One region of the Streptomyces sp. NPDC002057 genome, then DNA from elsewhere that is predicted to be linked to it. Evidence: riboswitches for the same ligand, from Rfam matches in the RefSeq annotation. Region 1 holds a riboswitch; each other region holds the start of a gene.

Region 1 (7,076 bases):
GGGACCACCTGCCTGGGCCAGGCCGCGTCCACCGCCGCCGTCCTGCTCGCCGCCGGCACCCCCGGCAAGCGCATGATGCTGCCCGGCGCCCGCGTCACCCTCCAGCAGCCGTCCATGGACGAGCCGCTCCGGGGACAGCCCAGCGACCTCGACCTCCGGGCGCGCGAACTGCTCCGGCTCCGCTCGCTGGTGGCCCGGCTGCTCGCCGAGGACACGGGCCGGGACCGGGACCGGATCGACGCCGACCTCGACCGCCTCACGGTCCTGGACGCGCCGGCGGCCCGCGCGTACGGCCTGGTGGACCATGTGATCGCCGGCCGCGGCACGGCCGCCGACGGCCCGGCGCGGTGAGCGTGCCGTGGTCCCCGAGCTGCCGCCGCTGCCCGCCCTGACCCGGGCCGAGGGTGAACTCGTCGACGCCTACCTCGAAGTGGTCGACCTCCTTGGGAAGATCAATCCATCCAGGGGTGCGCATACCTATGGCGCCCTGCGCGCGGCCCAGGCCCTGGTGGGGCGTGCCGAGGCACTGCGCGAGGCCCTGACGCTCATGCATGAGCGGGGCGAGAGCGAGGTGCACGCGGACACGCTCGCGCGCGCCCTGCGGGTGCTCGACGGCGAGCGCAGAAGTGGCCGCGTCACCGTCCCGCGAGCCCGGGCGAGTTGACATTCCGGCGCGTCGTGTCCAGGTCCGGACGGCCGACGCGCACCGCAGAATCGCTCCCCCGTTCGGCGTAGTCGACGAGTCGACATATGTGCGGGGTGAGTTGCGCAACAGGTGTACACATCTAGCGGAATCGGGCGTTCCATCGCTGGTGCGGGGCTCGTCGGCCAAACCTCCGAAGATCACAAAGGCTGTCTGTCCACCTGAATGGATCAGTCGTGAGGAGCCTCACATATCGCCGTTTCAGCTCGGATTTCGACCCTGGTGTGGGTCAAGATCCCTGTCGACGACAAGCCCCCGCCACCGCGGCGGGGCGGTCCGGGCGGACGCCGAGTCCTGCCGCTGTCCCGGACGTCTGGTCGACAGGAGTGGATCGGCAGGAGTGGAGGACCCGATTTTTACGGGACGAACGCGCTGTTTCGGCGGCGGGTCCGTTCCTTGGGGTGAAGCCGCGTCAGCGGCCGGGCATCTTCGCCAGCCCGAACCCGACAGGTCATCCTTCGCAGGCGGCTGACGAAGGGTTGCGCATGACTGCGCAGATGCATGTCCCGTCCCTGCTGTCCCGGGCCGGAGCCGTCTCGGCTCTCACCCTCGCCGCCGTCGGCGGCACGCTGTTCGCACCCGGTGCGGCATCGGAGGCCCAGGCAGCGACCACACACGCGAACAAGGCACTGAGCGTCGCCGCGGCAAAGAAGGGAGCTCCGTACCGGTACGGGAGCACCGGACCCTCCAGGTTCGACTGCTCCGGTCTGACGCTCTACGCGTACAAGAAGGCGGGCAAGTCGCTGCCCCGCACCGCGCAGCAGCAGTACAACAAGACCCGGCACATCTCCGCCTCCAGCAGGCAGAAGGGGGACCTGGTCTTCTTCCACTCCGGTGGAAGCGTCTACCACGTGGGCATCTACGCCGGCAGCGGGAAGATCTGGCACTCGCCCAAGAGGGGATCCTGGGTGAAGCTCGACAAGATCTGGTCGTCGAAGGTCTACTACGGCCGCGTCCGCTGATCAGGCGGTAGCGGTCCGTTCGTGAGGGGTGCGGTGGCACCGCCGCACCCCCTCACGCGTCCCCCGGCTAACAGCTGGGGACCGGGGCCGCGCACCACGGGACCGTGATCCAGACCGTCTTGCCGCCGTCCTCGGTCGGCGTGACGGAGAGGCGGCCACCGGCCTCCGCCGCCAGGACACGGATGATGACCATGCCCCGGCCGTTGTCCTGCTGGACCGCCGCCGGAAGGCGTCGCGGCCTGCGGGGGTGGCTGTCGGTGACGCCGATGTGGAGCCGCTCCTCGCGCTCCAGACGGACCTCGACCGTGAACGTGGGCGACTGGCCGAGGGTGTGGAGCACGGCATTGGTGGCCAGTTCGGAGACCACCAGGCGGATCGAGTCCGCGAGGTCCGCGGCGTCGTCGAGGCCCCAGCCGGCCAGGACCTCCGCGACGAACCGCCGGGCCGTGGGGACCGAGGCGGGGTCGCTCGGCAGCGTGACGGATGCTTCCTGGTGATCTGCCATGGCGACGCTGTCCCTTTCCCGCCGGGGCGGCTGCCCCGGATTGCGCTTCGCGTCAGAGTGCCACCGATCGTGCCGCGCCGGGCGGCGTTCCACCAAGATATGTCCCTATCTGTCGCTCGAAGCGGTGAACTCTGCTGCCCGGGAACGCTCTTGGGCCGCACGGGACGATCGAGGGAGCGGGCGGGCCCGCGGGGCGTGCGCGCAGGGGTGGCCGTGCGGGCGGCCGCACAGGGGGCCGCGCGGGCGGACGTGCGGGGCGGTCAGTGACCGCCCCGTTCCCGTCATCCCCGCCGGGCGGCGGGCGCGGTGCGCAGGATCGTCTCCACCGCGTGCTCGATCTGCGCGTCCGTCAGGTCGGCACGCGCCGTCAGACGCAGCCGCGAGATGCCGTCGGGGACGGACGGCGGCCGGAAGCAGCCGACCACCAGACCCTGCTCCCTGCAGTCCGCCGCCCAGCGCAGGGCCGCCTCCGGGGAGGGGGCGCGCACCGAGACGACGGCCGCGTCGGGGCGGGCGGCGGTGAGGCCCGCCTCCGTGAGCAGCCGGTGGAGCGTGGTCGCGACGGTCCGGGCCCGCCCGGCGAGGCCCGGCTCGGCCACGAGCAGGCGCAGGCTCGCGAGCGCGCCGCCCGCGGCGGCCGGCGCGAGGCCGGTGTCGAAGATGAAGGTGCGGGCCGCGTTCACCAGGTGCTCGATCACCCGGGCGGGGCCGAGGACGGCGCCGCCCTGGCTGCCCAGGGACTTGGAGAGGGTCAGGGTGGCGACGACGTCCTCGTCGCCCGCGAGCCCGGCCTCGTGGAGGGCGCCCCGGCCCCCGTCGCCGAGGACGCCGAGGCCGTGGGCGTCGTCGACGACGAGTCCGGCGCCGTGCGCGCGGCAGGCGGCGGCGAGCTCGGGCAGCGGGGCCTTGTCGCCGTCGACGGAGAAGACGGAGTCGCTGACGACGAGGGCCCGCCGTCCGGGGTGCGCGTCGAGGGTCTTGCGCACGGCCTCGGGGTCGGTGTGCGGCACCACGGCGGTCTCGGCGCGCGCGAGGCGGCAGCCGTCGACGATGGAGGCGTGGTTGGAGGCGTCGGAGACGACGAGGGAGTCCCGGCCGCCGAGCGCGGTGAGCGCCGCCAGGTTGGCGGTGTAGCCGGAGGAGAAGACGAGGGCCGCCTCGAAACCGCAGAACTCGGCGAGTTCCCGCTCCAGGCGGGTGTGCAGCCGGGTGGTGCCGGTGACGAGCCGGGAGCCGGTGGAGCCGGCGCCCCAGCGCCTGGCCGCCTCGGCCGCCGCCTCGGTGACCTCCGTGCGGCGGGTGAGGCCGAGGTAGTCGTTGCTCGCCAGGTCGAGGAGCTCGGACTCGGCGGCCCGGGGGCGCAGCGTGCGGACGAGACCGGCGTCGGCCCGGCGGCGTGCCTCGGCGTCGGTCCAGTCGAACGCGGTACGGCGCGGGCCCGCGGCCCGCACGTCGTCGGCCTGTGGCATGCGGCGATCCTTTTGTAGGCAGCGCACAGACCCTAACCGGATGATGCCGAGGTCGGGATGTGGTCATCCACACACCTCCATCGGAGGCGTTTGTTCGGATCCTCCTTGGCCCGGGGGTGCGTGGTAGGCAAGGATCAGCGGTTATGGACCTGCTGAACACGCTCGTGGAGAAGGGGCTGCGGCGCGAGCTGCCGACCCGCGAAGAAGCGCTCGCCGTCCTGGCGACGTCCGACGACGAACTGCTCGATGTGGTGGCGGCGGCCGGCAAGGTGCGCCGTCAGTGGTTCGGGCGCCGGGTGAAGCTCAACTACCTGGTGAACCTGAAGTCGGGGCTGTGCCCCGAGGACTGCTCGTACTGCTCGCAGCGGCTCGGCTCCAAGGCCGAGATCCTCAAGTACACCTGGCTGAAGCCGGACGAGGCCTCCCAGGCCGCCGCGGCGGGTGTCGCGGGCGGGGCCAAGCGGGTCTGTCTGGTGGCGAGCGGCCGCGGTCCGACGGACCGGGACGTCGAGCGGGTCGGCAGGACCATCGAGGCCATCAAGGAGCAGAACGAGGGCGTCGAGGTCTGTGCCTGCCTGGGGCTGCTCTCGGACGGCCAGGCGGAGCGGCTGCGGGACGCCGGCGCCGACGCGTACAACCACAACCTGAACACGTCCGAGGCGACGTACGAGGGGATCACCAAGACCCACACGTACGCCGACCGGGTGGACACCGTGCAGAAGGCGCACGCCGCCGGTCTGTCGGCCTGCTCGGGCCTGATCGCGGGCATGGGCGAGACGGACGAGGACCTCGTCGACGTCGTCTACGCGCTGCGCGAGCTGGACTCCGACTCGGTGCCGGTCAACTTCCTCATCCCCTTCGAGGGGACGCCGCTCGCCAAGGAGTGGAACCTCACCCCGCAGCGCTGCCTGCGGATCCTGGCGATGGTGCGGTTCGTCTGCCCCGACGTCGAGGTCCGGATCGCCGGCGGCCGCGAGGTGCACCTGCGGTCGATGCAGCCGCTGGCGCTGAACATCGCGAACTCGATCTTCCTCGGCGACTACCTGACCAGCGAGGGCCAGGCCGGTCAGGCCGACCTGGACATGATCGCGGACGCGGGCTTCGAGGTGGAGGGCGCGGGCACGACCACGCTGCCGAAGCACCGCGCGGACGCGCTCGCCGCGGCCGGTGCGACGGGCGGCTGCGGCTCCGGTGCGACGGCGGGCTGCGGCTCGCACGGGTCGGACGAGGGCGCGGGCTGCGGTTCGCACGCGGAGGCCGGCGGGGGCTGCGGTCCCTGCGGCGGTCACGCGGTGCCCGCGCCGGCCGAGGCCCCGGAGGCCGAAGCCGGACCGAACCAGGCGCGTACGGACCTGGTCGCGGTGCGACGCCGGGGCGCCGGTACGGACCTGGCCCCCAACGCGTGACGGCCGTGCGCACCGACGAACTCATCGCCCTGGACCGGGCCCACGTCTGGCACCCGTACGGCCCCATGCCGGGCCGTACGGACCCGCTGGTCGTGGAGTCCGCCTCCGGTGTACGGCTCCGGCTCGCCGAACCCTCCGAGGGACAGGGTGAGTTGATCGACGGCATGTCCTCCTGGTGGTCGGCGGTCCACGGCTACAACCACCCGGTGCTCAACGAGGCGGTCCGCGATCAGCTGGGCCGGATGAGCCACGTCATGTTCGGCGGGCTCACCCACGAGCCCGCCGTGCGGCTCGCCGCCCGGCTCGTCGAGATCACCCCCGAGCCGCTCCGACACGTCTTCCTGAGCGACTCGGGCTCCGTCTCCGTCGAGGTCGCGGTCAAGATGTGCCTGCAGTACTGGCGCTCGCTCGGCCGCCCCGGGAAGCAGCGGATGTTCACCTGGCGCGGCGGGTACCACGGAGACACCTGGCAGCCGATGTCGGTGTGCGACCCGGACGGCGGGATGCACGAGCTGTGGGCGGGGGTGCTCCAGCCGCAGGTCTTCGTGGACGCCCCGCCGGCCACGTACGAGGAGTCCTACGCGGAGCTGCTGCGGAGCTCGATCGCGGAGCACGCGCACGAACTGGCCGCGGTGATCGTGGAGCCGGTGGTGCAGGGCGCGGGCGGCATGCGCTTCCACGCCCCGGAGTACCTGCGGGTGCTGCGCGAGGCCTGCGACGCGCACGACGTGCTGCTCGTGTTCGACGAGATCGCCACCGGATTCGGCCGTACGGGCACGCTGTTCGCCGCCGACCAGGCGGGCGTCTCCCCCGATGTGATGTGCCTGGGCAAGGCGCTGACGGGCGGCTACCTGTCGATGGCGGCGACGCTCTGCACGAGCCGGGTCGCCGACGGGATCTCGCGGGGCGAGGTCCCGGTGCTCGCGCACGGGCCGACCTTCATGGGCAACCCGCTGGCGTCGGCGGTGGCCTGCGCCTCGATCGACCTGCTGCTCTCGCAGGACTGGCAGGTCGAGGTCAAGCGGATCGAGGCGGGACTGCGGGAGGGTCTCGCCCCCGCCGCCGAACTGCCCGGCGTCCGCGAGGTGCGGGTGCTCGGCGCGATCGGTGTCGTCCAGCTCGACCACCCGGTCGACATGGCGGCGGCGACACGGGCCGCCGTCCGGGAGGGCGTGTGGGTACGCCCGTTCCGCGACCTCATCTACACGATGCCGCCGTACGTGACGGGCGACGAGGACCTGGCCCGGATCTGCGCCGCGGTACGCGCGGCGGCGGCCGCGGGCTGACCGGAAGAGCGAGGACAGCAGTGGGAATCATCGTCGTCAGCGGTACGGGCACGGAGATCGGCAAGACGGTCGTGACCGCGGCGGTGGCCGCCGTGGCCACGGCCGCGGGCCGGTCGGTCGCCGTGCTGAAGCCGGCGCAGACGGGTGTCGGCCCCGAGGAGCGCGGGGACGCGGACGAGGTCGTCCGGCTCTCGGGCGCGGCGGGCTCCGCCGAACTCGGCCGATTCCCGGAGCCGCTGGCCCCGGGCACGGCGGCCCGGCGGGCCGGGCTCGCCCCGGTCGGCCCCGGCGAGGTCGCCGAGGCGGCCAGGAAGCTGGCCGCCGCGTACGACCTGGTCCTCGTGGAGGGAGCGGGCGGGCTGCTCGTCCGCTTCGACGAGGAGGGCGGCACGCTCGCGGACGCGGCGGCGCTGCTCGGCGCGCCGGTCCTGGTGGTCGTCCCGGCCGGTCTGGGGACGCTCAACTCGACGACCCTGACGGCGGAGGCGCTGCGGGCGCGCGGGATCGAGCAGCTCGGTGTGGTGGTCGGCAGCTGGCCGGACGCGCCGGACCTGGCGATGCGCTGCAACCTGGCGGACCTGCCGGAGGCGGCGGGCGCGCCGCTCCTCGGGGCCGTACCGGAGGGGTCGGGGGCGCTGGACCCGGCGGAGTTCCGGGCGGCGGCGGGCGGCTGGCTGGGCCCGGCCCTGGGCGGCGACTGGGACGCGGAGGCGTTCGAGGAGCGGTACGCGGAGCGGTACGTCGC
Region 2 (7,076 bases), on a different contig from region 1:
GGCGTGTGCATGTCTGCCTTGATCGTGTGTCGTGTCGCGTACGAGGGTCAGGGGCGGTCGGCGTGGTCGACGCCGTCCCAGAGGTTGTCGTACCAGGGGCGGTCCGCCGCGCCCTGGTCGGCGCGGGGCCGTTGCTCCGCGTCGGGGTCGTTCACCGTGAACCCGGTCTCGCCGGGGAGCAGGTAGTGCAGGTGCTCGCGGGCGAGGCGGCGGACGTAGGCCGGGTCCTGGAGGCGGGCCTTCTCGTCCTTGAGCTCCTCGACCCGCCGGGCGGCGTCGGCGGCCTTGCGCTCCTGCTCGGCGATCTCGCCCTGCTGGGAGACGTAGCTGCGCATGGGATAGGCGAGCGCCACGACGAGGGAGCAGACGATCAGGGCGAGGAAGGCCGCGCGGCCGGTGAGCCGGGAGCGGCGGGCCTGGCGGCGGGTCTGGGAGCGGTAGACACGGGCGGCGGTCTGCTCTCCGAGCAGCCTGATCCGGGTCGCGGTCGAGAACCGGTCCCGGTCCTTCGCGGCCATGTCGTGTCGCCTCCCCTGTTCACGCGGACGTCCCCGCACACGGTACGGGACCGAGTGCGGGGACGGACGGAACTACCGGGTGCGACGCTGTCAGCCCTTGAAGCGCGGGAAGGCGCTGCGGCCGGCGTAGACCGCGGCGTCGTCGAGGATCTCCTCGATGCGCAGCAGCTGGTTGTACTTGGCGACGCGGTCCGAGCGGGCCGGGGCGCCGGTCTTGATCTGACCGCAGTTCACCGCGACCGCGAGGTCGGCGATGGTGACGTCCTCGGTCTCGCCGGAGCGGTGGGACATCATGCACTTGAAGCCGTTGCGCTGGGCCAGCTCGACGGCGTCGAGGGTCTCGGTCAGCGAGCCGATCTGGTTGACCTTGACCAGGAGGGCGTTCGCGGTGCCCTCCTCGATGCCGCGGGCGAGGCGCTCCGGGTTGGTGACGAAGAGGTCGTCGCCGACGATCTGGACCTTGGCGCCCAGCTTGTCGGTGAGGACCTTCCAGCCGGCCCAGTCGTCCTCGTACAGCGGGTCCTCGATGGAGACCATCGGGTACGCGGAGACGAGCTCCTCGTAGTACTCGGTCATCTCGGCGGCCGAGCGGGACTTGCCCTCGAACTCGTACTTGCCGTCCTTGTAGAACTCGGACGCCGCCACGTCGAGCGCGAGCGCGACGTCGGTGCCCGGCGCGTAGCCGGCCTCCTTGATGGCCTCGAGGATGAGGTCGAGGGCGGCGCGGTTCGACTCCAGGTTCGGGGCGAAGCCGCCCTCGTCGCCGAGGCCGGTGGAGAGGCCCTTGCGCTTCAGCACGCCCTTGAGCGTGTGGTAGATCTCGGCACCCCAGCGAAGGGCCTCGGAGAAGGACTCCGCGCCGATCGGGGCGATCATGAACTCCTGGATGTCCACGTTGGAGTCGGCGTGCGACCCACCGTTGAGGATGTTCATCATCGGAACGGGCAGCAGGTGCGCGTTCGGGCCGCCGAGGTAGCGGAAGAGCGGCAGGTCCGAGGCCTCGGAGGCGGCGTGCGCGACGGCGAGCGAGACGCCGAGGATGGCGTTGGCGCCGAGGGAGCCCTTGTTCTCGGTGGCGTCCAGGTCGAACATGGCCTGGTCGATCAGGCGCTGCTCGGTGGCGTCGTAGCCGACGAGCTCCGGGCCGATCTGCTCGATGACGGCGAGGACGGCCTTCTCGACACCCTTGCCCTGGTAGCGGTTCGGGTCACCGTCGCGAAGCTCGATGGCCTCGAACGCACCGGTGGAGGCGCCGGACGGAACAGCAGCACGGCCGGTGCTGCCGTCGTCGAGGCCGACCTCGACCTCGACCGTGGGGTTGCCTCGGGAGTCCAGGATTTCCCGGGCTACGACGACGTCGATGGACGGCACGAGCATCTCCTTTTTGGGATGTGACGCTGGATGTGACGCATGACCGGTGCAGGGTCGCTCGGCCTTGCGACAAGAGCCTAACCGGCTCGGGGGCTCCGGCCAGCCGGGCGCCCGCCCCCTGGGACGAAAAAGGACCCAAGGGCATGCATCTGGGGACGAAGGGCCCCGAATCTACTGGGCGGTAACCGTCAGGTCCTCCCGAAACGGGGGAACCCCGGCCCGGCGCGCACGGGGGAAGGGCGCGCCGGGTCGGGGTGGTCACCGCGGGAGGGTCGTGGGGGCCGCGTGAGCCGCCGGACTCACACGGACCGCCGGGCTCACTTCAGGTGGAGCTGCTGGCCCGGGTAGATCAGGTCGGCGTTCTCGACGACGTCCTTGTTCAGCTCGAAGAGCTTGGCCCAGCCGCCCTTGACGCCCTGCGCCTGAGCGATCTTGCTGAGGGTGTCGCCGGTGGCGACCTTGTACTCGCCGTCACCCTTCTTGACCGTCTCGCCGGTCGGCGTGGTGACGGTCTTCTTGGCGGCGGCCTTCGGCGCGGCCTGCTGCTGCGTCGCCTTCTTCGGGGCCTGACGCTGCTCGCTGCGGGTGGTCGGCTGCTCGGCCTTCCGCTCCTGCTGCGGCTGCTGGGTGTCCTGCTTCGGGGTGCTCTCGGCGGCGCCGCCGTCGTACGAGGCACCGGAGAGGCCCACGCCGCAGCTCGGCCACGCGCCCTTGCCCTGGCCCGCGAGGACCTTCTCGGCGATGGCGATCTGCTGGGACTTCGACGCCTGGTTGGCGGTCGAGGCGTAGGCGGTGCCGCCGTACGCGGCCCAGGTGGAGGCCGAGAACTGCAGGCCGCCGTAGTAGCCGTTGCCCGTGTTGATGGACCAGTTGCCGCCGGACTCGCACTGGGCGACGCGGTCCCACTCGGAGGCCGTGGCGGCCGAGGCGGTGCCCGCGGTCATCAGCGGGGCGGCGACGGCGACACCGGTGACGCCGACGAGCGTGACGACCTGGGTGGCCTTGGAGGGACGGCGGTGTTTGCCCTTACCGGAAAACAGCATGGAGATTCTCCTCACCGACGCCTGTGAGGTGAGCTGTCGGGTTCGGGCCGGAAGAGTTGCCCGGCCGCGTGTCCTAGCACGCGGCTTCACCCCAAGCCGATCGTCGGCCGTCTGTCTCAACGGCCGGGACCGGCACTTACCTTGGGTCCCCCACTCCTGCCTTCGGCGCTTACGCGACGACTGTTCCCATCGGCCGACGGCAGGATTCGGCGTTTCGGTCGACGGGGCCCGCGGTGGCGAGCGGTGACGACCGTAGACACAGACCCACCGGAAGTTCAAAGAGGCGTATTGCGGAAATATCGCCCCTCCTTGCCTTCCGGCGGGGGGTGTTTGCGCAGGTGAGAGGTGACGAAAGCAAACTTCGCGGACGTGACACGCCAGTTGGGGCGAAGAGACCCATGTCTCACTTGCCCAGAACCGGACATTTGACCCCGAATCACACCGCCGGCGCGGGCGAACCGTTCGTCAGGTCGAGGCTCTGACCAGGCAGGATGAGGTCCGGATCGACGCCCACGGTCCGCCGGTTGGCGTCGTAGAGGGCGGTCCAGCCTCCGGGGAGTTCGTTCTCCTGTGCAATGTCGGACAGGCTGTCGCCCGGCCGCACGGTGTACGCGTCCGAAGTGCCCTGACTGTCCGTTGCGTCCTTGTTCGTCGCTTCGTCGGTCACGGGGGTCGCCTCGGGCTCTTCCGCCAACTTGTCCTTGCCCGAGGCATGTCTACCGGATTCGGTGACACTGTCCTTCTTGTCGGTTTCATCCGGAGCCGCGTCACCCCGGTGCTTGCCGGTGCCGGGCGTGGCCGACGTCTCGTCACCTTCCGGCGTACCGGGCGTAACGGACGTATCGGGCGTACCCGGGGTGGTGGGGGCGGTCGGCGCGGAGGGGTCGGCCGAGTCCGTCGGAGCGGTGGGGCTCACCGGCGCGGTCGGCGTGACGGGCGCGGTCGGCGGGGCGGACGTGGCGGGCGCCGTGGGCGAGACGGGTGCGGTCGGGGAGACCGGCCCGGTGGTCTTCCGCGGGGCCTCGGCGGCCTCGCCGGCCTCCGTGGAGCCCTTGGAGCCCGTGGAGGCCTCCGGGAGCCCCGTGTTCCAGCTCGACTCCGGGACGGCGGCCGGGGTCGTCGGGACGGACGTGGGGCCCGGGTTCACCCCGGTGGCCTTCCCGTCGTTCTTCAGGCCGGCGATCGGCGCGCAGGTGGCCCACTCGGTGCTGCCCTTGGCGAGGGCCTTCTCGGCCACGGCGATCTGCTGGCCGCGGCTGGCCAGGTCGGGGCTGGGGGCGTAGGCGAGGCCGCCGTTGCGCTCCCAGCTGTCCTGGGTGAACTGGAGGCCGCCGTACATGCCGTTGCCGAAGTTGGCACTCCACTGGCCGCCGGACTCGCACTCGGCGACCCGGTCCCAGGTGGCGGCGTCGGCGGCGGACGCGGATCCGGTGGCGAGCAGAGGCAGCGCCATGGCGGATCCGGTCACGCCCGCGGCGACGACGATGGCGGGGGCCTGACGGGGGCGACGGTGTCGTCCGTTCCCGGAACGCATAGATGCGCCTTTCGCGTGACGGATGTGACTCGTGACGGCTGAGACTGCGGCGAAACGTAGCCGCATTCGAACACTCATCACAAGTCGATGGACCCGCGATCACGTGAAGATCACATTTCTGACGCCACGTCAGTTCAGTGGACCCGTACGGAAGGGGAGAACTCCACCGGAAGCGTGCGCAATCCCCGCATGATGAGCCCGCCGCGCCAGCGCAGTTCGGCCGGATCGGCGGCAAGTCGCAGGTCCGGGAGGCGAGTCAGCAGGGTGGCGAGCGCGGTCTGTCCCTCCAGGCGGGCGAGCGGTGCGCCCAGGCAGTAGTGGATGCCGTGCCCGTACCCGAGGTGCTGGTTGTCGCGCCGCGCGAGGTCGAGGGTGTCCGGCCCGTCGAACCGCTCCGGGTCCCGGTCGGCGGCGGCGAGCACCACGAGCACCGGGTCCCCCGCCGGGATCTCCTGCCCGCCGACGGTCAACGACTGCGTGGCGTACCGCCAGGTGGCCATCTCCACGGGCCCGTCGTACCGCAGCAGCTCCTCGATCCCGGTCTCCAGGAGCCCGGTCTCCCCCGCCGCGATCGAGCCCTGCAGCAGCTCGCGCTGGCCGGGGTGGCGGAGCAGCTGGTACATGCCGTTGCCGATGAGGTTGACGGTCGTCTCGAAGCCCGCGAAGAGCAGGATGAAGGCCATGGCGGCGGCCTCGTTCTCGGTGAGGTGCTCACCGTGGTCGGAGGCCTTGATGAGCCCCGAGATGAGGTCGTCCCCGGGTTCCTCGCGCTTGCGGTGGATCAGCTCGGCGAGGTAGCCGCGCATCTTCTTGACCGACCGGGCGACCCCGCCGCGCGGCCCCCCGCCGTGCCGGATCATCATCCCGGCCCAGTCGCGGAAGTCGTCCTGGTCCTCCTCGGGGACGCCGAGCAGGTCGCAGATGGCGTAGATGGGCAGCGGGAAGGCGAACTCGTGGATGAGGTCGGCGCTCCCCTTCTCCACGAACGCGTCGATGAGCCGGTCGGTGAGCTCCTGCACGCGCGGGGTGAACTCGGCGACCCGGCGCGGGGTGAAGGCCTTCGACACGAGCCGCCGCAGGCGGGTGTGGTCGGGCGGGTCGATGTTGAGCAGATGGGTCATCAGCTCGGCCTTGCGCTCGCCCGGAATGCCCGTCTTGCCCCTGGCGTGCGGGGACTCGTCGTGGTGCGCCGGGTTCTTGGAGAGCCGTTGGTCGGCGAGGGCCTGCCGGGCGTCCGCGTACCGGGTCACGAGCCAGGCCTCGACCCCGCTCGGCAGCGTCGTCCGGTGCACCGGCGCGTGCTCCCGCAGCCACGCGTACGCGGGGTACGGATCGGTGGCGAACTCCCAGGTGAAGAGGGTGGGAGCGGGCGAAGGGGAGGGGTCCGGGGCGGGGCCGGTGCCGGGGGCTGTGCTCACCCCCCGACCGTACAGGGCGGCCCGGAGACCACTTCGAAGGTGAGGTGTGTGGAGATCCTGTGATCACGGAGGGGGGTGGTGCCCTAGATTCTTGCCGGTGGATCCTCAGATGCTCAGAAGCACGTTCGCGGTCGTCGAGAGGCGGGCCGAACACGCCGTCACCTTCTTCTACTCGCATCTCTTCTGGCACAACCCGGCCGTGCGCGAGCTGTTCCCCGAGGACATGCGGCCCCAGCGGGACCGGCTCTTCGCCGCGCTCACGCACGTGGTGACCCATCTGGAGGATCCGGGGCTCGCCGTCTACCTGGGGCAGCTGGGCCGCGACCACCGCAAGTTCCTCGCCTCCCCCGCGCTCTACGCGGCCGTGGGGGCGAGCCTGATCGCCGCCTTCGCGTACGCCTCCGGCTCCGCCTGGAACCTGGAGGCGGAGAAGGCCTGGACCGAGGCGTACGGGCACGTCACCGATCTGATGCTGGCGGGCGCCGAGGAGGCCTCCGGGGCCGGGGAGCCGGCCTGGTGGGACGCGGACGTCGTCCGCCACGAGAGGTTCGGCGAGGACCTGGCCGTCCTCACCCTGCGGCCCCGGCAGCCCTTCCCCTTCCTCCCCGGCCAGTACGTCAGCGTCAGCTCGCTGCGCGTCCCCCGCGTCTGGCGCACCTACTCCCTCGCCGACGCGCCCCGCCCGGACGGCACGGTCGAGCTGCACGTGAGCCGGATCCGGGGCGGGGCGATGAGCACGGCGCTCGTCGAGGAGACGGGACCCGGCGAGACCCTGCGGCTCAGCGCCCCCGGCGGCGCCCTCACCGCGCGCACGGAGCCGGGCGGACTCCGCACCTATATATGCGCGGGCACCGGATGGGCGCCGGTGCGGGCCCTCCTCGCGGAGGCGGCGGAGACCGAGCCGGAGCTGACGGGCCGGCTGTTCGTCGTGGCGCGCGCGAAGGAGTACCTGTACGGGCGGCGGGACGCCGAGGAGCTGCGGAAACGGATCCCGGGCCTGAGCGTCACCTACATCACGTCCGCGCCCGGGCACCGCAGGGACCAGGCGACCGAGCGGCTCCTCCAGGCGCTGCGGGCCTGTGTCCACTGGGCCTCGCACGACGTCTACCTCGCCGGGCCGCCCGGCTTCCTGACGGAGGTCACCGAGGCGCTGGTGGAGCTCGGCACCGATCCGGACCGGATCCTCCACGAC
Region 3 (7,076 bases), on a different contig from region 1:
GGGGCATGAGGTCGGGGCGCTTGGCCTCGACGTGGTCGCCGGAGCTCTCGCCCCGGAGCCGGCGCCCGATCCAGGGCACGAGGTACTCCTTGGCCCAGTTGATGTCGTCGCGGCGCACCTCCAGCGTGCCGCGCGGCGGAACCGGCGGCCACGCCTGGTCCGGGTCGGCGGGCACCGGCAGGCCGAGGACCTGGGCGGCGCGCAGGGCCACCCGGGTGTGTCCCTCGGCCGAGAGGTGCAGCCGGTCGTTGTCCCAGGCCCGCCGGTCCTGGACGGACCTGAGGGACCACAGGTCGAGGACCGGGCAGTCGTAGCGGTCGGCGATGGCCCGGACGTGGGCGGTGTACGTGGCGATCTTGCCGCGCAGGTGCCTGAGCACGGGTACGTCACGGGTGTCGAAGCCGGTGGTCACCATCACGGTGCCGACGGCTGAGGTCAGTTCGGCGACGGCGCGCTCGAAGCGCTCGGCGACGTCGTCGGGGTCCGTGCCGGGGCGGATGATGTCGTTCCCGCCCGCGCAGAAGGTCACCAGGTCGGGGGCGAGTTCCTTCGCCCGGGGGACCTGTTCCGCCACGATCTGGTCGAGGAGGCGCCCGCGTACGGCCAGGTTGGCGTAGCGGAAGGCGTCGTGCTCCGGCAGCTGGTCGGCGAGCAGCACCGCGAAGCGGTCCGCCCAGCCGACGTACGTCCCGGCGGGCCCGGGGTCTCCGACGCCCTCCGTGAAACTGTCACCGATCGCCGCGTACGACCCGAATGCGTTCTTGTCTCTTGATCTCGAATCGTCTGCCACGGGAGCACATCCTTCCCTTTCGGATGTGACCTACGCGACCGTAAGGAGGGGTTGACGCTGGGTGACATATGCCACCGATAAAGAATTTGCCAAGCCGGAATAGACCTCGGGCACGCCGATGGCCCGGCACGGGGTGCCGGGCCACTCGGGTGACGGGTGTGCGTCAGATGGAGACGCCGTGCTGGCGCAGGTAGGCCAGCGGGTCGACGTCGGAGCCGTAGCTCGGCGAGGTACGGATCTCGAAGTGCAGGTGCGGGCCGGTGGAGTTGCCGGTGGAACCGGAGAGGCCGATCTGCTGGCCGCCGGTGACGGTCTGGCCGGACGAGACGGAGAGCGAGGAGAGGTGGGCGTACTGCGAGTAGTTGCCGTCGGCGTGCTGGATGACGACCTCGTTGCCGTACGAACCGCTCCAGCCGGCCGAGACGACCGTGCCCGCGCCGACGGCGCGGACGGTGGTGCCGGAGGAGGCGATGAAGTCGGCACCGGTGTGGTAGCCGGAGGACCACATGGAGCCGGAGGCGCGGTACGGGGTGGAGACGCCGCCGCCGACCGGGGCGACCCAGCCGGACGCGGAGGTCGAGGCGCCGGAGGTGGAGGAGCCCGAGGACGGCGCGGTGGAGTTCGAGGACTCCGTGCTCGCGGCCGGGGCGGCGGAGCGCTCGCCGCCGCGCGAGGCGCGGGGGGCCTCGTCGTTGTTCTTGGCCGAGGCCTTCGGGGCGGCCTCGGGCGCGGCGCTCTTCGGCGCGGCGGCCGGGGCCTTGCTCTTCGCGCCGAGCGTGAGCTTCATGCCGGGCAGGATGAGCGAGGGGTTCTCGCCGACGACCTGGCGGTTGTCCGCGTAGAGCTTCTGCCAGCCGCCGGTGAGGTGGTGCTCCTCGGCGATCTTCGACAGGTAGTCGCCGCTCACGACGGAGTACGTCTTCGGCTTGGCCTTGGCGGTGGGCGCGGCCTGGACGGCGGCGGAGGCCTTCACCTGGGCGGCGGCCGTGACGGCCTGTCCGGGAACGGCGGCCGGGGTGGCGGCGTGGGCCCCGGTGGCGCCGAGGAGCGGGAGGGCGACGACGGCGCCTCCCGTACCGGCGGCGACGATTCCGCGGGTCAGGGGGTTGGACTTGGTACGGCGGTGCTTACCCTTCGCGGGCATGGCGAATTCCTCTCCGGCGCCTGCGAGGTGAGCTGTCGGGTTCGGACTGGAGATGCCCGGCCGCGTGTCCACGCGGCTTCACCCCAAGCCGTCCTGCTTCGCGGGACCGGCGTACTTCCTGGGTCCCCCGCTCCTGCCACGCATGGGATGGGTGGAATTCCGGACGGTGGCAGGATTCGGCGGTCCGACCGGATTGACGGTGACGCTAGACGAGCGGGGTCGGCACGAACAAGCCACTGATTTCCGCCGGCTTTCCCCACCCGCTCCTCCGCCCGGAATTCCGGTCACCCTCCGTCGATGACGGTCCTTCGATTTCCTTTTTCCGTACGGCAATTGCCCCGGGCCTCCGGCCACGATCCGTCACTTCTATGACCCTGCTCACGCGCCGCGGCTCATCTCGCCTGCAACCAGGGCGCGTTATACGCAAGGCCTCAATTCGGACAGATCACCCATTCCCGTCCAGGGGGGTGCGCCGACACCGTCCCGGCTGGATGATTGCCCCTGGAACCGACCTCGTGTCGGGGCACCCGAACGTCGATCATCAGGAGCATCCGTGACGCAGCAGCTGCCGCAGGTCCCGCCCGCCGAAGCGACCGAGCCCGAGCTCGCCGAGGTCCGCAACTTCCGGGACGTGGGCGGCCTGCCGACGACGGACGGGCGCGCCGTGCGCCCCGGCCGTCTCTACCGCAGCGGCCACCTCGCCCACGCCACCGAGGAGGACGTCACCTTCCTCGACTCGCTGGGACTGCACACCGTCTTCGACTACCGGAACCTGGCGGACCGGAAGATCGAGGGTCCTGACGTGGACCTGCCCGGCGTGCGGAACGTGAACATACCGCTCAACGACCCGGCCGACGGCAAGGAGTTCTGGAAGCTGGTCCGCGACGGCGACATCGAGCAGCTGCGGGAGATCCTCGGCGAGGGCAAGGCCGCGGCCCGAATGTCCGACTCGTACCGGAAGATGGTGGTCGAGCGGACCGCGGAGCACAGCCGGATCCTGCACTCCCTGGCGGAGGACAGCCTCCCCGCGCTGATGCACTGCGCGGCCGGAAAGGACCGCGCCGGGCTCTCCATAGCGATCACCCTGCTCGCCGTCGGGGTCGAGCGGGAGGCGATCGAGGCGGACTACGTGAAGTCGAACGACCCGCACCGCCGCTACAAGGTGCGCCGCAGCTCCACCGACGCGGACGCGATGTCGCCCGAGGTGATGGAGCTGCTGAGCCCGCTGTTCGACGCGCGGGTGGAGTACCTGCGGGGCGCCTTCGAGATGATCGAGGCGACCTGGGGTTCGGTGGACGCCTACCTCACGGAGGGCCTGAAGCTGGCCCCGGAGACCCGCGAGCGCCTGCGGGAGCGCCTGCTCACGGAGGCGTGAGCCCGCGCCGCGCTACTGGTTCTGCCCGCCCAGCATGAAGAGCAGGTAGAGGAAGCCGGCGAAGAGGTGCCCGGCGACCAGGTACGCGAAGAGGCGGAGGACCAGCCCCTTGGGGAACTTGCCTTCCTCGCGCTCCTCGCCGGTGACAGGTCGTGACTTCTCGGACATCTCGGTCCTTTTCTGTCGAAGGGGATGCACATACGGGAGAGGTACGGGGTCAGCGCCGGTGCGGGGTGCCGTCGCCGAGGCACAGCTCGGCCGCGGGGCTCTGCATCAGGGTATGGACGAAGAGCAGCTCGGCCCCGCCCGGGGTGGCGGCCCCGATCCGGTGCGGGGTCAGCGAGTCGAAGTGCGCGCTGTCCCCCGTGTCGAGGACGTGGACGGTCTCGCCCAGCGCGAGCCGCACCCGGCCCTCCAGGACGTGGATCCACTCCTCGCCCGGATGGACGCGCACGATGTCGGCGCGGGTGGCGTACGGCACGTGGACCCGCAGGCACTGGAGGGCGCGTCCGGCGCCGCCGGCCTGGCGGTAGATCCAGCCGTCGGCCTCGACGGGTTCGGAGCGGCCGGCCCGGACGACGGGGTCGCGCTCGGGGGGCGCCTCGCCGAGGAGCTCGGAGACCGTCGTACCGTAGATGCGGGCGAGGGCGAGCAGCATCGGCAGCGAGGGTTGCCGGTTCCCCGTCTCCAGGCGGGAGAGGTGGGCCGGCGAGAGACCGGCCCGCTGGGCGGCGGCCTCCAGGGTGAGTCCCCGGCGGCGGCGCAGGGCCCGCAGCTGGGGCGCGACGTCGGGCAGGACGTCGGGGGTGACGGGGTCCGGGGAGATGTCCCCGGGGACGTGGTCCATGCGTCCATTCCGCCAGGATCGTGCCTCTGAGGCAAGTTTCTTGCCCCAGAGGCAAAAACCGTCGGCCACGTGCGGCCCGACGCACGGATCAGCGCGGATCACCACACCGTCGCGTGCGACTCGACGCCGGGTCACCGCTCCGTCGCGTGCGGATCAGCGCTGGGCCACCGCCTGCTTGACCAGTGTCCTCCCGAAGTCCCACATCAGCCCGCCGCCGCCGTGGGCGTCGTCCATGACCGCGGTGAAGGCCGTCACGAACCGGTCCACGTCCGCCTCGTCGATGATCAGCGGCGGGATCAGCTTGATCACCTCCAGATGGTCCCCGGAGACCTGGGTGAGGATCCGGTGCCGCTGGAGCAGCGGGACGACGACCATCTGGGCGAAGAGGCCCTTGCGCGCCGCCTGGAGCATCGTCCACCGCCCGCGCAGCCCCAGCGAGGACGGCCGGCCGAACTCGATCCCGATCATGAGGCCGCGCCCGCGGATCTCGTGGAGCAGCTCGTACCGGGGCACGAGTTCCTTCAGGCGGCCGGAGAGCAGGTCGCCGATCCGGCGGGCGTGCGCGACCGTCCCCTCGTTCTCCATGACCGAGAGGACCGCGAGCCCCGCGGTCATGGCCTGGGCGTTCGATCCGAAGCTCGCCGAGTGGACCAGGACCCGGTCCATCGACGAGTAGACCTTCTTGAAGATCCAGTCCTTGCCGAGGGTGGCGCCCACCGGCACGTACCCGCCGGAGAGCGCCTTGGCGACGCAGACCAGGTCCGGTTCGACCCCTTCCTCGTGCTGGTAGGCGTAGAAGTCGCCGGTCCGGCCGAGGCCGGTCTGGACCTCGTCGGCGATGAGCAGGGCGCCGTGCCGGTGGAGCAGTTCCTGCGCGGCGCGCAGGAACCCCGGCGGGGCCTCGTGGACGCCCTTGCCCTGGATGGGCTCGACGACGAAGGCGGCCACGTCGCCCCGGCGCAGCTCCCGCTCCAGGGCGTCGAGGTCGCCGAGCTCGATCGCCGTGTCGGGCAGCAGCGGGGCGAAGCCGTCCCGGAAGCCGTTCTCGCCGTTGACGGAGAGGGAGCCGGTGGTGAGCCCGTGGAAGGCGTGGGAGCAGTAGAGGACCCTGGGGCGCCCGGTGGCGTACCGGGCGAACTTGAGGGCGGTCTCCACGGCCTCCGTGCCGCTGTTGCCGAAGAAGACCCGGTCGAGGTGCGGGCTGTGGGCGAGGAGCCGTTCGGCGAGGAGGCCGGGCAGTGGCTGGCAGTCGAAGCGGGTGAGGTCGGCGAGCTGGGCGTCCAGGACGTCGTGGAGGGCCTTGCGGACGACGGGGTGGTGCCGTCCGAGGCCCATCACGCCGAAGCCGGCGAGCATGTCGAGGTGGTCGACGCCGTCGGCGTCCCAGAAGTGGGCGCCCTCGGCCCGCTCGTAGACCTTGTCGAAGCCGATGGTGTGGAGCATGCGCGGCAGCTGGTGGTTGAGGTGGCGGGCGTGCAGTTCGTACCGCTCGCCGCCGCGCTCGGCGAGCAGGGCCCGCAGGTCGAACTCCCCGCTCATCGCTCCCCCGTCCTCACCCGTTGTTCCCCGAGACGGTCTCCCTGACCGCGCGCAGGGATTCCTTGAGGGAGCCCATGGTGGCGAGGACGGCGGTCGGCTCGTAGCCGCAGTGCGCCATGCAGTTGGCGCAGCGCGGGTCCTTGCCCCGGCCGTACTTGTCCCAGTCGGTCTCCTCGACGAGTTCGCGGTACGTGGGGACGTACCCGTCGCTCATCAGATAGCAGGGCCGCTGCCAGCCGAAGAGCGAGTAGTTCGGAATGGCCCAGGCGGTGCAGGGGAAATCCGCCTTTCCTTCCAGGAAGTCCAGGAAGAGCGGCGAGTGGTTGAGGCGCCACCGGCGCCGGTTTCCGCCGGCGAAGGCCTTCTTGAAGAGTTCGCGGGTCTGCTCGACGCCGAGGAAGTGCTCCTGGTCGGGGGCCTTCTCGTACGCGTACGCCGGAGAGATCATCATCTCGTCGACCTGGAGGTCGTCGTTGAGGTAATTGAGCACCTCGATGATCGTCTGCGGGGTGTCGGTGTTGAAGAAGGTCGAATTGGTGGTGACGCGGAATCCGCGCCGCTTGGCCTCCTTGATGGCCGCCACCGCCTCGTCGAACACGCCCTCCTTGGCCACGGATTCGTCGTGCCGCTCGCGCAGGCCGTCGATGTGGACGGCGAAGGCGAAGTACGGCGAGGGGGTGAAGTTCTCCAGCTTCTTGCGCAGCAGCATCGCGTTGGTGCAGAGGAAGACGTACTTCCGCTTGGCCACCAGCTGGCGCACGATCTCGTGGATCTGGGGATGCATCAGGGGCTCGCCGCCCGCGATGGACACCATGGGGGCGCCGGACTCCAGGACGGCGCCGACCGCCTGGGCGACCGGCATGCGCTGCTTGAGGACACCCGCCGGGTGCTGGATCTTTCCGCAGCCCTCGCACTTGAGGTTGCAGGCGAACAGCGGCTCCAGTTCGACGATCAGCGGGAACTTCTCGCGCTTGCGGAGCTTCTGTTCGAAGAGATAGGTCCCGACCCGGATGGACTGACGGAGCGGCATGGCCATAACTCGTTCACCTCCTGGGGAGCAGCAAAGAACGGTGCCATTCGAAGAAAGCGGGAAGGACGGCACGGAGAACACGGAACGCCGATATTCCCCCGCGTACCGTGCCGATCCGGACCAGTTCATGTTCTGGAGCGTCCACGACCACCCGGACGGCCGCAACCGGACGCGCGTCCGGCCCGCCGGCGAGCCCTGGGACGCCCCGGGCCGTCCGCAGGGTCGCCGCGGACTCCATGTCGACGGCGATCGCCCCGGTGGCCCGCAGGGCGGCCCGCTCGGGGCCGCGCACCACGTGGTCGGAGCCGGCCAGCGGCCCGGTGTGGACGCCCCGCCCCGGAACCGCCCTGA
Region 4 (7,076 bases), on a different contig from region 1:
GCGAGCCGCGTCGTCGTGGTGACCGACTCCTCGAAGATGGGCCGCCGGGCGTTCGCGCGGATCTGTGGTCTGGACCGGATCGACCTCCTCGTGACCGACACGGGCATCGCTCCGGAGGCGGTCGCGCAGCTCACCGAGGCCGGCGTGAAGGTACTCGCCGTCTGAGCCGCCGGTTCACATTGGTATGCAGTCGGACCAATCAGAAGCCCTATTTCCCTTGCCCCTGGGGTGTCCTGCGGAGTTAATCCATTAATTACCGCACGGATGTATACCTTTAAGCTCCCCTCCCCCATCATGTCTCGCACGTGCCGCCGGGGCACAGCGCGACAGGAGAGGCGGAGCATGATTCCCATCAGCCGCAGGGGATTCGTCGGTATCGGCGCGGGGCTCGTGGCGGGCGCGGCGCTCCCGACGGCCCGGGCGTCCGCCGCCGCGCGGGCGGCCACCGGCACCCTCACCGACGTCAAGCACGTGGTGATCCTCATGCAGGAGAACCGCAGCTTCGACCACTACTTCGGCACCCTGCGCGGCGTCCGGGGCTTCGGCGACCGCGCGGCGGGCAACCTGCCCGGCGGCTGGGGGATGTTCAACCAGCCCGACCGGGGCGGCCGCCGGTACCCCTGGAAGCTCAGCGACACCCCGCCCGCCGGCGGCGTGGACGGCGAGACCCTCGCCCAGTGCAACGGCGACCTGCCGCACAGCTGGACCTCGCAGCACGCCGCCTGGAACAAGGGGCGCCTGGACAACTGGGTCACCGGAGTCGGCAACAACCGGACCCTCGGCCACCTCGACCGCGGGGACATCCCCTTCCACCACGCGCTCGCCGACCACTACACGATCTGCGACGCGTACTTCTGCTCGGCGCTCAGCGCCACGGGCCCCAACCGCACCTTCCTGTGGAGCGGGAGGATCGACGCCTCCAGCAAGGACGGGGGCGACGAGTCGGGCCTCACCTGGGAGACGTACGCCGAGGCGCTGCAGCGCGCCGGGGTGAGCTGGAAGCTCTACCAGAACGCCCAGGACAACTACGGCGACAACGGCCTCGCGTACTTCAAGAGGTTCACCGACGCCCGCCCCGGCGACCCGCTGTACGACCGAGGGATGGGATCGGTCCCCAAGGTCACCGGGTCGACGCCGGACGACATCGCCGCGGCCATCCGCGCCGACGTCGTCGCGGGCACCCTGCCGCAGGTCTCGTGGGTGGTCGCGAACGAGGCGTTCTCGGAGCACCCGTACGCGCCGCCCGGGGACGGCGCGCACTTCGTCGATCTCGTCTACCGCGCCCTGGCGGCCGACGCCGAGGTGTTCGACTCGACGGTGCTCTTCCTCAACTACGACGAGAACGACGGCTTCTTCGACCACGTGCCGCCGCCGGTCGCTCCCCCGGGCACCCCGGGCGAGTACCTCGACGGCGTTCCGATCGGGCTCGGCTTCCGCGTCCCGATGCTTGTCATGTCCCCGTGGACCCGGGGCGGCTGGGTGAGCTCCGAGGTCTTCGACCACACCTCCGTGCTGCGCTTCATGGAGACCTGGACGGCCGCGCTCGGCACCCCGGCCGCCTGCCCCCACATCAGCGCCTGGCGGCGGAAGGTGACGGGCGACCTGACCGGCGTCTTCGACTTCGCCCACCCCGTGTACGGCGTGCCGGCCGGCCTTCCGTCCACGGCGAAGGTGATCGGCCAGGCCACCTGCAAACCGCTGCCGAACCCGGCCCCGCAGAACAACGCCCTGCCCGCGCAGGAGTCGGGAACCCGTCCGGCCCGCGCCCTGCCGTACCAGGTGAACGGCAACCTCGACCGCTTCGAGTTCGGGTCCGCGGGGAAGATCCTGGCCTGGTTCTCGATGGCGAACCAGGGAGCGGAGGCCAGGCGGGCGGCCCACTTCTCGATCCACCCGCACCAGCACCGCGACACGGCCGCCTGGCAGTACACGGTCGACCCGGGCGCCACGGCGACCGACTACTTCAACATCGGCACGGGGTCGGGATCGGGGAAGTACGACATCTCGATGATGGGCCCCAACCGCTTCCTGCGCCGCTTCCTCGGGGACGCGTCCAAGGCGGGCAGAGCCGTCGAGGTGGCGGCCCGGTTCGCCCCCGAGGCGGGCTCGGGCCGGACGGCGCTCTGGTTCCGGATGAGCAACACCTCGGCGGGACCGGTGACCTTCACGATCCGCTCGAACGCCTATCGCACGGACGGCCCGTGGACGTACACGGTGCCGGCGAACTCCACGCGGGAGGACTTCTTCAACGCGGTGGCCCTCCACAACGGCTGGTACGACTTCACGATCGTCGTCGACATCGACGGGACCTGGTCGCGCCGGTACACCGGCCACATCGAGACCGGCGCCGCGAGCGTCACCGGCTGAGGCACGCCGGGCGGGCGTCCCGCGCCGATGAGCCGGGGGCGGCTTCCGGGCCGCCCGGCTCATCGGCACGGCCGTCAGCGGCCCGCGTGCGCCGCGCGGTGGATCGTGGCGTCGAGCAGGGCGACCGCGTCCGCGGCCGTACGGCCCGGGGCCCGGTTCCAGGGCCCGATCAGCTCGCTCCAGCCCCGCGACCGGAGCTCGGCCATGATCCAGGCGGCCGCCTCGTTCATGGTCGTGGCGCTGCCGTGGCCGAGCCGGTGCGCGGCGAGCAGCGCGCCGCAGACGCACCGGGCCCCCCGCGCGTCGCGCAGCTTGTACGGGGCGTTCTGCCAGCCCCACTCCGTCAGGACGAGGCGCGCGTAGCCGAGGTGGACCGAAGGGCGCAGATCCGGACGGCCGATACGGCGCCAGGCGTGCAGCCGGTCGGGCAGGACGGCCCCGATCCGGCCGGGGAGGCGGTGCTCGGAGGGCGGGGCCGGCGGCAGCGCGTCGAGCGCGTCCGCGACGAGGCGGTCCACCGGCACGGTGAGCAGAGCCCGCCAGCTCTCGTCGGGCGGGGGCGCGGGCGGCAGTACGGTCGCGGGCCGCGACGGAGTCAGGGGCGGCGGAGCGGTGGTCAAGTCCGTGACGGCACGCTGCCAGGCGGCGCTCTCGTAGAGCTCGGCGGCCTCGCGGTCGAGTCCGTCGGGGGTGAGCAGGGCGGCGGAGGGGGACATCCGGGCAGCTCCTCGGTCGGGGTCACCTCATCTTTCACGACGAATGTCGGTTTTGCGACTTTTAGGGTCGAGTGTCCACCTCTTCGATACGGCCTTTACCGCCCACTACCGAATTTACGTAGCCAAAAGCCCTATTCGGACATAAGGGCGCTGGTGACGCGACTCACTTTCCCGGCACGGCCCTCGGGGCAGAACTCCGCGCAGGCCGGGCCGGACAAGGAAGTTCGAGGAGCCTTCGGCGCGTTCGATCTTGAATTCATCGAATTCGGTGATCCAATTCCCGGGCCCGGGACTCCGGTCCTCTTGTTCTCTGTCGCATTACTGGCCTACGGTCACCTCCATTCGAGCGGATCGCCGAATCCTGCCACCGCTCGAAATACCTCCCTTTTCACCCGACGGCAGGAGCGGGGGACCCACGAATACGCCGGCCCGGAATCCGGGACGGCTCGGGGTGCAGCCGCGTGCGCGCGGCCGGACATCTCCCGTCCGAACCCGACAGCTCACCCCGCAGGCGCCGGAGAGGAATCCCGTCATGCCTGCTCACGGTAAGCACCGCCGCCCCCGACGCCGCGCCGTCTCCCATGGACTCGCGCTGGTCGGCACAGGTGGAGTCGCCCTTGCCCTCCCGCTGATCGCCCCCGCGGCGGCCGGCGCCGCCCCCGTCTCCGGCGCCCCGGAATTCACCGCCCGGGCCGTCGCCGCCCCCGCCGCTCCTGCCGCGGCCCCGGTCGCCGCCAAGGCTCCCGCCGCCCCGGCCGCCGCCCGCACCTACACCGTCGTGAGCGGCGACTCGCTTTCCCTGATCGCCAAGAAGAAGGGAATTCAGGGCGGCTGGAAGGGCCTTTACCGGGCCAACATGAGCGCGGTGGGTGACAATCCGTCACTCATTCACCCGGGTCTTGAACTGACGCTTCGTAAGGATTCCGCGAAGGCGGCTCCCGCCCAGGCGAAGAAGGCCTCCACGACCGAACGGGCCAGCCGCTCCGAGCGCCGGGCCGCCGCGCCCGCCGCCACCGGCGCGGGGGCCTCCGCCGCCGGTGCCGTCCAGGCCGCCCCGGTCGCCGTCACCCAGTACGCGAACAACCTCGACGGCTGGATCCGCGAGTCGCTCGCCGTCATGGCCCAGCACGGCATCCCCGGTTCCTACGAAGGGATCCACCGCAACATCATGCGTGAGTCCTCGGGCAACCCGCAGGCCATCAACCTGTGGGACTCCAACGCGGTGGCCGGTACCCCGTCGAAGGGCCTCCTCCAGGTGATCGACCCGACCTTCCGGGCCTATCACGTGCCCGGCACGTCGATGGACCCGTTCGACCCGGTCGCCAACATCACCGCCGCCTGCAACTACGCGGCCGACAAGTACGGCTCGATGGACCAGGTCAACGGGGCCTACTGACCCCGGAAGTGCCCGCTGAACCAGGAGGTGGCGAGTTTCGCCACCTCCTCCAGGGCGCCCGGCTCCTCGAAGAGGTGCGTGGCGCCGTCGACGACGGCCAGCCGGCTCTCGCAGCGCAGCAGGGAGCCGGCCCGCCGGTTGAGGTCCAGGACCGGCGTGTCCCGGCCTCCCACCACCAGGAGCGTGGGAGCCCGGACCCGGGCCAGACGGTCGGCCGCGAGGTCCGGCCGGCCGCCGCGTGAGACGACGGCGGTCACCGGGGACGCGGGATCGCCCGCCGCCCACAGCGCGGCGGCGGCTCCCGTACTCGCCCCGAAGTATCCCAGCGGAAGGCCCTCGCTCTCCGGGCGCCCGGCCAGCCACTCCGTCGCGTCGGTGAGCCGGCCGGCGAGCAGCGGGGTGTCGAAGACATGCGCCCGGTCGACCGCCTCCGCCTCGGTGAGCAGGTCGAACAGGAGGGTGCCGAGTCCCGCCCGGTTGAGCGCCGCCGCGACCGCCCGGTTGCGGGGACTGTGCCGGCCGCTGCCGCTGCCGTGGGCGAACAGGACGATGCCGAGGGCTCCCTCGGGCACGGCGAGCCGCCCGGCGAGCGTCACTCCGGCGGCCGTGGGGATCCGTACGTCCGAGTCCTGGACGACCGGGTCGTGCGCGGCCCGGTTCCGGTCCAGACAGGCGACGACCTCGGCGTCGGCGGTCTGTGAGAAGTCCCGGTAGAACTGTCCGATCGCGAAGAACCGCTCCGGCGCGTGGACGCTCACGGTCTCGTCGGCCTCGCCGCCGAGCCTGGCCGTCCAGCCCCGTGGCGCGACCGGGACGGCCAGCACGATCCGCGCGGCACCCTTGGCACGGACCACCCGGCACGCGGCGAGTGCCGTGGCACCGGTGGCCAGACCGTCGTCGACGACGAGGACCGTCCGGCCCTCCACCGGGACGGACGGTCTGCCGCCCCGGTAGCGGCGGGTCCGCTGTTCGAGTTCGACGTGCTCGCGCCGCTCGACCTCGGCGAGATCCCGCTCGGTCACCCCGGACTCCCGCAGCACCCGCTCGTTCAGCACCCGCACACCGCCCTCGCCGAGCGCGCCCATCGCGAGTTCGGGCTGCCGGGGCACGCCCAGCTTCCGCACGAGGCAGATGTCGAGCGGGGCGTCCAGGGCGTCCGCGACCTCGGCGGCCACCGGCACCCCGCCCCGGGGCAGGCCGAGAACCACGACGTCATGGCCCTTGAGGCGATCGAGCAGGCCGGCCAGCTGCCGACCCGCGTCGGTGCGATCGCTGAAGAACATGGCCCACCGCCCATCCGCACGCACGGCTCCGGACGAGGGCGGGACGGCGTGTCCTGTCCCCTGCCCGCCTCTCCAGGGTAGGTCGCCTCTCCCGCGGCGGTCGGGTGGAGCGGAGGTCAGCGGGACTGCAGGGCGTCCAGGGCGACGGCCTGGGCTATCGCGAGACGCCGGTCGAGCTCCGGGTCGGCTATGTCGAGCACGTACCGGTCGCGCAGACCGAAGATCTTGTCGACGGTCATGACGGTCCGCTCCTCGTCGGTGAAGTCGAAGTGGTACGGCACGATGAAGGGGAGCAGGTCGGTGAAGGGCAGGAACTCCCAGGCGCGGCGAAGCAGCGCGAGCAGCTCGCTCCGCTCCTGACCGGTCGTCTCCCCCGCGGCTCCCTCCCGGCTCAGGTGCCAGGTGCTGCGCAGCAGGGAGGCGCCGAAGTTCTTGCGGAAGGCGCCCAGCCGGGAGCCGGAGGCGCCGTGCACGTCGTAGGTCGCGCCGAGGTCGATGACCTGGCGGGCCTTGACGGTGAAGAGGACCTGGCGCTGGGACTCGTCGGTGTAGAAGGTGAACTGCTCCTTCAGCGCCATCCTCTTCTGGTGGGCGAAGGCCACGAGTTCGGCCTCCTCCCCGTCCGGGCCGACGGTGTGCACCAGGTAGCGGTTGGCCATGAGCGTCACCTTCTGCCGGACGAGAAAGCGGTGCTGCGTCTGCGCGAGGCCCATCGAACGTGCTCCTGCCGGTCGTGGGCGGTCCGTCGAAGGACCGCCCCCTGAGGTCGTGAGCACGATGATCCGGCGGCGGGGGGCCGCACCGCTGTCCTCGAAAGTCGTCGCCGCCGACGACGTTCGGATGAGATACGGCGACCCGGCCGAAGCCGCCGTCAGGCGGCCAGGAAGGCCTCGATGGCCTCGGCGAGGGCCTGCGGGGTCTCCTCGGGCGCGTAGTGACCGGCGTCCTTGAGGACTTCGAGGCGCGCGTTGGGGTACCAGCGCAGCCAGGTGGCCTCCATCGCCTCGGCGCCGAGCGCGGGGTCGTGGGCGCCGACGACGAGCAGCACGGGGGCGGGGTTGTCACGGACGCGCTCGTGGAAGTCGGTGCGCGACCAGGAGTCCAGGTAGGCGCGGAAGGCGGTGGCCGAGGAGCGGCCGACGGAGCGATCGACGAGCGTGCTCAGCCAGGAGTCGTCGTACCTGCCGCCGGTGGTGTTGTCGATGATGGCCCGCCGGTTGGCGGGTTCCTCGGCGGCGCCGGCGAAGAGTTCCCAGGTGTCGCCGTCGAGGGGGAAGCCGGCCGCCGAGACGGGCGAGATGCCGATGATCGACC

The links. Region 1 has a riboswitch for cyclic di-AMP ahead of ABT129_RS07815 (C40 family peptidase). Riboswitches for the same ligand answer to the same signal wherever they lie in the genome.
Region 2: it holds a riboswitch for cyclic di-AMP, as region 1 does, so the genes downstream of both, ABT129_RS32175 (transglycosylase family protein) here and ABT129_RS07815 (C40 family peptidase) in region 1, are expected to answer to the same signal.
Region 3: it holds a riboswitch for cyclic di-AMP, as region 1 does, so the genes downstream of both, ABT129_RS25900 (M23 family metallopeptidase) here and ABT129_RS07815 (C40 family peptidase) in region 1, are expected to answer to the same signal.
Region 4: it holds a riboswitch for cyclic di-AMP, as region 1 does, so the genes downstream of both, ABT129_RS32590 (LysM peptidoglycan-binding domain-containing protein) here and ABT129_RS07815 (C40 family peptidase) in region 1, are expected to answer to the same signal.

What each region holds. Positions count from the first base shown of each region.
Region 1 covers NZ_JBEOXR010000006.1:156,726-163,801, forward strand. The annotation lists gene ABT129_RS07805 (ClpP family protease) at 1-351, shown strand, start outside; gene ABT129_RS07810 (hypothetical protein) at 359-664, shown strand; cyclic di-AMP (ydaO/yuaA leader) riboswitch at 1,055-1,185, shown strand; gene ABT129_RS07815 (C40 family peptidase) at 1,189-1,665, shown strand; gene ABT129_RS07820 (ATP-binding protein) at 1,733-2,170, opposite strand; gene ABT129_RS07825 (8-amino-7-oxononanoate synthase) at 2,452-3,639, opposite strand; gene bioB (biotin synthase BioB) at 3,783-5,045, shown strand; gene ABT129_RS07835 (adenosylmethionine--8-amino-7-oxononanoate transaminase) at 5,051-6,331, shown strand; gene bioD (dethiobiotin synthase) at 6,352-7,076, shown strand, end outside.
Region 2 covers NZ_JBEOXR010000058.1:42,887-49,962, forward strand. The annotation lists gene ABT129_RS32160 (DUF501 domain-containing protein) at 1-11, opposite strand, end outside; gene ABT129_RS32165 (FtsB family cell division protein) at 48-518, opposite strand; gene eno (phosphopyruvate hydratase) at 609-1,895, opposite strand; gene ABT129_RS32175 (transglycosylase family protein) at 2,207-2,932, opposite strand; cyclic di-AMP (ydaO/yuaA leader) riboswitch at 2,936-3,110, opposite strand; gene ABT129_RS32180 (transglycosylase family protein) at 3,369-4,466, opposite strand; gene ABT129_RS32185 (cytochrome P450 family protein) at 4,601-5,884, opposite strand; gene ABT129_RS32190 (globin domain-containing protein) at 5,994-7,076, shown strand, end outside.
Region 3 covers NZ_JBEOXR010000038.1:27,073-34,148, reverse strand. The annotation lists gene ABT129_RS25905 (SGNH/GDSL hydrolase family protein) at 1-790, opposite strand, end outside; gene ABT129_RS25910 (STM4011 family radical SAM protein) at 1-9, shown strand, start outside; gene ABT129_RS25900 (M23 family metallopeptidase) at 954-1,934, opposite strand; cyclic di-AMP (ydaO/yuaA leader) riboswitch at 1,939-2,098, opposite strand; gene ABT129_RS25895 (tyrosine-protein phosphatase) at 2,488-3,309, shown strand; gene ABT129_RS25890 (DUF6126 family protein) at 3,322-3,477, opposite strand; gene ABT129_RS25885 (helix-turn-helix domain-containing protein) at 3,527-4,156, opposite strand; gene ABT129_RS25880 (aspartate aminotransferase family protein) at 4,310-5,695, opposite strand; gene hpnH (adenosyl-hopene transferase HpnH) at 5,709-6,731, opposite strand; gene ABT129_RS25870 (phosphorylase family protein) at 6,739-7,076, opposite strand, start outside.
Region 4 covers NZ_JBEOXR010000060.1:15,139-22,214, reverse strand. The annotation lists gene ABT129_RS32605 (DeoR/GlpR family DNA-binding transcription regulator) at 1-165, shown strand, start outside; gene ABT129_RS32600 (phosphocholine-specific phospholipase C) at 343-2,367, shown strand; gene ABT129_RS32595 (DUF6197 family protein) at 2,442-3,083, opposite strand; cyclic di-AMP (ydaO/yuaA leader) riboswitch at 3,429-3,610, shown strand; gene ABT129_RS32590 (LysM peptidoglycan-binding domain-containing protein) at 3,616-4,479, shown strand; gene ABT129_RS32585 (phosphoribosyltransferase family protein) at 4,473-5,762, opposite strand; gene ABT129_RS32580 (LURP-one-related family protein) at 5,879-6,475, opposite strand; gene ABT129_RS32575 (alpha/beta fold hydrolase) at 6,634-7,076, opposite strand, start outside.